One region of the Rhizobium sp. BK212 genome, then DNA from elsewhere that is predicted to be linked to it. Evidence: riboswitches for the same ligand, from Rfam matches in the RefSeq annotation. Region 1 holds a riboswitch; the other holds the start of a gene.
What was found. A riboswitch is a leader RNA that binds a small molecule or an ion and turns the genes downstream of it on or off. The one in region 1 is predicted to bind cobalamin.
Positions count from the first base shown of each region.

Region 2: it holds a riboswitch for cobalamin, as region 1 does, so the genes downstream of both, bluB (5,6-dimethylbenzimidazole synthase) here and FHT79_RS21495 (CbtB domain-containing protein) in region 1, are expected to answer to the same signal.

Region 1 covers NZ_JACIFS010000007.1:23,676-26,873, reverse strand. Annotated here, with positions in the region: gene FHT79_RS21505 (bifunctional diguanylate cyclase/phosphodiesterase) at 1-185, opposite strand, end outside; gene FHT79_RS21500 (histidine phosphatase family protein) at 727-1,281, opposite strand; adenosylcobalamin (AdoCbl) riboswitch at 1,370-1,512, shown strand; gene FHT79_RS21495 (CbtB domain-containing protein) at 1,526-1,735, shown strand; gene FHT79_RS21490 (CbtA family protein) at 1,849-2,595, shown strand; gene FHT79_RS21485 (hypothetical protein) at 2,645-3,198, shown strand, end outside.
Region 2 covers NZ_JACIFS010000003.1:165,968-169,165, forward strand. Annotated here, with positions in the region: gene FHT79_RS10820 (MFS transporter) at 50-1,453, opposite strand; cobalamin riboswitch at 1,650-1,838, shown strand; gene bluB (5,6-dimethylbenzimidazole synthase) at 1,879-2,568, shown strand; gene FHT79_RS10830 (DUF2865 domain-containing protein) at 2,572-3,198, opposite strand, start outside.

The sequences.
Region 1 (3,198 bases):
CTCATGGCGCCGGCGATGCCGAGCGCCAGAACGAGCTTGTCGGCGCCGTACTCGCCGAAACCGGTCATGAAGAAGACAAGGCTGTCGTCAAGCTGCAACAGGGTGCAGAGGAGCCAGAGAGTAATCCCGAACCCGACGATCGAAACACATTGCCTTCCGGCCCTGCTCTGGAAAAATACCGGCACTGCGCCTTCTCCATCTCCACCCTTCGCGGAAATAGCACGAAAGTCTGAAATGTTCGTTGAAACCAGAAGGCGAATTATCGGAGGCGGCAGCCTCCTGATGTGCCGTCGAGGGACCGTGGGCGCCAGAGGAAAACGCCGAGCGAACCCTTGTCGTGGTTGGCAGAATGGCGGGCGCGGAAAAAAACGAAGGCGAGCGTGCCATGGCATCGCTCGCCCTTTTTCGTGCTTCAGGCGGTGACGATCAGCAGCGGGACGCTGACGATGAGACCGACCAGAACTGTGACTGTGGCGACACGCATCAAACGCAGGCGCCGCGTGCGCTCCCCACTCCAATCATATGTCATTCTTCCATCTCCTTGGGATAAGGAAGTAGTCCCCGCGAAACCGGGTTCAACAGAGATGACGCGATTTGCTTGTGTAAGGCTGGATAAGATCAGGACTCGCTAAAGCATCGGTCCGAAAATCGGAATCGATTTTCGGACCGATGCGAGGACTGAAAGTGTTAGAGCGTCCTTGTGCGTCCGAAAGGACGCACGGCGCTCTAATGCTGGAAGCGCAGAGACCAGCGCCGTCCATTGCTGGTCATGCGAATGACGGCGAGCGGCTCGATGTCGCTCAGCCAGAAAGAGGAGAGCGGCGCCTGAAGCACATGGGCGACCGCCGCCCGGATGACGGCTGCGTGACTGACGGCGATCACATGGCCGCCGAGGGCGGATTCGCTCTCCATCCAGTCGGCGACGCGTGTTCTCAAATCAAGAAGGCTCTCGCCGCCATGCGGGGCCGCTTCCGGATCGCTCATCCAGGCCATGAGGTTCTCAGGCTCTTCCGCCTCTATCGCGGCGATCGATCTGCCGGCCCAGCGGCCATGGTCGCAGTCGCGAAGCGCCGGATCGATCCGGGCTTGGAGGCGGAGCGCGTCAACAGTCTGGCGGGCGCGCAAAGCGGGGCTCGTGGCAACGCGATCGGCGTGGGGCAGGGCGGCCATCCTGCCGGCTTCTTCCGCCGCCTTGCCTTCCAGCGGTTCGTCGAGCGGGAACAGGGCCTTGCGGCTCGCCATCGTCGCGCCGTGGCAGATCCAGGTGAGGCGCGTATTCACGGTCGTTCTGATCTCCGGGAGTGCGGCTATGGCGCCGCAGGACGGCCCTTGGCCGACTTGTGAAGTTTCGTTGACAGTCTCTTCGGCGTGCAGATATAACCGTGCTGTTGCGGGTTTGGAAGCCGGTGGAAATCCGGCGCGGTCGCGCCACTGTGACCAGCGTGTCGAAAGCTCTTCGCGCTGGAAGTCAGACCCTACTGCACAAGCACTCTTTCGACTGAACGCGTCATTCCCGGAGGAATACATGTCTGACACCACTTTTGCGCCCGTCGCGGCACCGGCGCCGATCCCCCTGGGAGAGATCCTGCCATGGGCGATCTTCGGTGGCCTGCTGATGCTCATCGTTCTCTATTTTGTCGGCACCGAGGAAGGCGCGATGGCGCTGTTCAACGGGATGTATGTGCACGAATTCGTGCATGACGGCCGTCATCTCCTCGGCTTTCCCTGCCACTAGAGCGCGTCGCGATCTTTCAGATTCGCGCCTCACTTTAGGTCTTTGTTTTCGCATGTCGTTATCGCAAAACCGCTGCGCACTTTTGCGCGACATGCTTTAGGGGAGTTCCTGACATGGTTGGAAATCTTCTGCTTCGCGGCATGCTCGCGGGCCTGATTGCTGGCATCCTCGTTTTCGCTTTTGCGCATATCTTCGGCGAGCCGCTGGTCGATGCGGCGATCGCCTTCGAGGAGGCGACTGCCCAGGCGGCCGGTGAAGCTGCCGAACCTGAAATCGTCAGCCGCGCCACGCAGGCCGGTCTCGGCCTTTTCACCGGCGTCATGGCCTACAGCGTTGCCGTTGGCGGGCTCTTCGCTCTCGCCTTCGCTTTCGTGCACGGCCGTTTCAGCAGCCTTTCGGCGCGCGGCACCTCGGCCGTCATCGCCATTGCCGCCTTCGTGGCGATCGTCCTCGTTCCCGGTATCAAGTATCCGGCCAACCCGCCGGCGGTCGGCAATCCCGATACGATCGGCGTCAGGACCGAACTGTTCTTCCTGATGATCGTCGTCTCGCTCGCCGCGCTGATTGCCGCGGTGGCGCTGTCGCGCCGCCTCGCGGAGCGTTTCGGTCTCTGGAATGGCGCGATCATCGCCGGCATCGCTTATCTCGTCTTCATCGGCGTCGTGCTCTATCTGCTGCCGCCGATCAACGAGGTGCCGGAGAACTTCTCGGCGATGGTCCTCTGGCGGTTCCGCACGACTTCGCTCGGCATGCATGTGATCCTCTGGACAACCTTGGGCCTTACCTTCGGAGTGCTGGCGGAAAAGCGGCTTGCCGTTAAGGACGGTCAACGCGGCCGGCCGGCAACGGCATTTCACTGAACGCATCGAAGGGCACCGCTTGCCGGCGCCCTGAACTTTTCGGGCGGCCATGACAAGCAGCAGAACCATACCACTCGTGTCGACGGCGTTAGCCACCGCCGTCTTTTTTTGTGTGGTTGCTGGAAGCGCTCTTGCCCATAGCCCTAGCGGCGGCGGCAGCCATACCGGACTGGATATTCCGGAAATTTCCCATGGCGAGATGGCGGTGATTGCAGACTATCGCAGTGGGATCATCGACCTTGCTTCCCGTGCCGTCGATACCAACGAGCCGTTCCGCCGCGTCCTGAACTATGCCGAGATCCAGTATTCCTATTGTCTCTGGGGCCGGGTGCCGGGCAGCGTGACGGACGAGGAAAGCCCGTTCAACGAATGCGCCCATGCCTATCTCGCGGCGGCCAAGGCGGTCTTGCTGTCGATGCGCGAGATGCCGCAAGAGAGGGCTGCCGCGAATGAAATCATTTCCGCCGTCGACGCCGACATGACGCGGCGCGGCCTTGCGCTCGTCACCTGCCGGTTCAGCGGCGAGGCCTTCAACACCGCCGATGTCATCAAGCCACACTGGGGCAAGGTGCCACTTCATCCAGCCAGCATGGCGTCGCTGAC
Region 2 (3,198 bases), on a different contig from region 1:
AGCACACGCGTGTGATTTCGCTATCACGCCCGCTGGTGATCTGCCGCGATCAGCTGTTTTCCGCGATCGCCTCTTCGGGCTCCGTCTGCCGGTGTTTGCGGCGGCGCGTCGTCAGTTCCGCGCCGGCATCGCGCGGCAGCCGCAGGAAGGTGATGCAGGCGAGCGCCGAAATCGCCGAGACGCTGAAGAAGGCGACGTGGAAATCCGAGACCAGCAGCCGGCCGCCATGGAAGCTGCTCGAAATTTCGAGGATGCCGCCGGCGATCGCCACACCCATTGCCATGGAGATACGCTGGGCAACGGCATTGATCGCGGTTGCCTGGCTGCTGTCGGCGGCGTCGACATCGCCGAAGGCCATGGCGTTGACGCCCGAGAAAGCCATGGAGCGGAACAGGCCGCCGATCAGCAGGCAGGCCATGATCAGGAAAAGCGGGGTTTCGGCGGTGAACAGGCCGTTGATGCCGAGGAAGATCGCCGCCAGCAAGGTGGTGATTGATATGACGGTGCGGAAGCCGAAGGCATTGAAGGTGCGCGAGGCGGCGAATTTCGAGCCCATGGAGCCGAGTGCGCTGACGAAAGTGACCGAGCCCGATTGCAGCGGCGTCAGGCCGAAGCCGAGCTGCAGCATCAGCGGCATCAGGAAGGGCAGCGCGCCGAGCCCCATGCGGAAATTCGAGGCGCCGAGGATCGCCGCCCGGAACATCGGGTAGCGGAACATCTTCGGATCGAGAAGCGGATAGGGTGCGCGGCGGGCATGCAGGAGGTAGATGAGACCGGCAAGGATGCCGATCGCAACCGTGACATAACCGTAGATGACGGGCACGGCCGGCAGGCTGATCACCGAGACGCCGAAGACGAAGCCGGAGAAGCCGAGGCCGCACAGGAAGAAGCCCGGGAAATCCATCGGCCGCGGGCTGCGCGGCTCGACCGCCGGCAGGAAACGGGTGACGAGGATGATGCCGAGCACGCCGATCGGGACGTTGATCCAGAAGATCCAGTGCCAGGTGAGATAGGTGGTGAGGAAACCGCCGATCGGCGGACCCATGATCGGGCCGATCAAGGCGGGAATGGTGAGCCAGGCCATGGCGTCGACGAGTTCGTGGCGTGGCGTTCCCCGGACCAAAAGCAGGCGGCTGACCGGCGTCATCATCGAGCCGCCGGCGCCTTGGACCAGCCGTGAGATGACGAAGGCCGTGATCGAGTTGGAGAAAGCGCAGGCGACCGAGCCGATCATGAAGACGAAGATCGCCATGCGGAAGATGTTGCGCGCACCGAACCGATCGGACATCCAGCCGCTGATCGGGATGAAGATCGCCAGTGCCACGAGATAGCTGGTAACGGCGAGCTTCAGCGCGATCGGCGAGGTGCCGATATCGGCTGCGATCGCCGGCAGGCTGGTGGCGATCACGGTCGAATCCATCTGTTCCATGAACAGGGCGACCGCAAGGATCATGGGCGTGAGGCGGGGCACGGGCAACCGGGATGCTGCGAGGGACTGTATCGTCCATACGCCTTCGGTGGTGATAAGGCCATAGAAACTATGGATGAAGGAGCTTGTCGAGCCGCTTCAAACCGACGCGGGAGGGTGCGTGGCTCAACCTGGTTCCCGACTGCGACCTCGGGCCGGCTTGCCGTCGCCGCGCTTTCCTGAAATAGATGCGCCGTCAGGTGCCCGCCATCAACGCGGGAGAATCGGGAATCCGGTGCAAGGCCGGAACGTGCCCAACGCTGTAAGGCCGACGCTTGCCGCTTCATCTCGCCACTGGCTTCTCGCCGGGAAGGCTGCGGCAGACGGATGACGCCGAGTCAGAAGACCGGCCTGGCAAGATTGACCGATCCGCGCGGACGGCGGGCGGTTGCGTTGTTGGGGATTTGACGATGCGACCCTTTGATGAGGATGCCCTTTCGGCGGCGTCCGGTTTTTCCTTGGCCGAGCGCGAGGCCGTCTATCACGCGATCAAGACGCGGCGCGACGTTCGCAGCCAGTTCCTGCCCGATCCCTTGCCTGACGATGTCGTGGAGCGGCTGCTGACGGCCGCCCATCATGCGCCCTCCGTCGGCTTCATGCAGCCGTGGAATTTCATTCTGGTGAAAAGTGCCGCGGTCCGGGCGCGCGTCCAGGACGCCTTTGTGAAGGCCAATGAGGAGGCGGCGCTGATGTTTACCGGCGAGCGGCGGCAGGCATACCGCTCCCTCAAGCTCGAAGGCATCACGGAGGCACCGCTCGGCATATGCGTGACCTGCGACCCCACCCGCAGCGGCAGCGTGGTGCTGGGGCGCACCCACAATCCCAGGATGGATAGCTATTCCACAGTCTGCGCCATCCAGAATCTCTGGCTTGCGGCGCGGGCGGAAGGGGTCGGCATCGGCTGGGTCAGCATTTTTCGCGAAGGCGATCTGAAAAGCATTCTCGGCATACCCGAGCATATCGAGGTGGTCGCCTGGCTCTGTGCCGGTTTCGTCGATCGGCTTTATGACGAGCCGGAACTCTCCGTCAAAGGCTGGCGGCAGCGTCTGCCGCTCCAAGAGCTCGTCTTCCATGACGGGTGGGGACGCAACGACCCGTAGCAATCACTGCTGTTGAGGCTGCGGCCCCGGTGTTGCCGGATTGGCGAGGTCGATCGAGCCTTGATCACCGGCAAGAAATTGCGGGCCGACCTGGCGGACCTTGTTCTGCACGGGATCGTAGGGGCGCTCCGGGACGGATGGTTGCGGTGGGGCTGCGGCAGCATCCTTCGCCCTGGGATTGGTGCGGATGGTGGTGATCGAACCTTGTTGCGGCGGTTCGCTTGACGGCTGCTTGCCGCGCATCTCATCGTAGTAGGCGGTGAGATTGCAGGCGCAGGAGGACTTTTCCCCCGGCGTGCGGTTCTTGTAGGCAAAGGCGTTTTTCATGGCGCTGTAGGGCGTGCCCGTTGCGACCGAGATCATGTTCGAGGCTTCGGTGCTCGTCACGTCACGATAGAACAGCTCTGTCTCGATACCCGGGCACATCTTGGCGCACGTCTGGGCGTCGCGGCCGAAATCGACCGAAGTGGCGTTCGAGCTGATCGGGAAGAAGCCGCCGTCGCAGGTGCGCACACACATGGTGCTGACCGGCGAGAGCATTTCGGCCCGCGGCAGGCCGTAGCGCGGATCGACCTCTTCACCGCCGCCGAGCGGAATGAAGGTATCGGTGCGCATCGCCTGCTCCTCGAT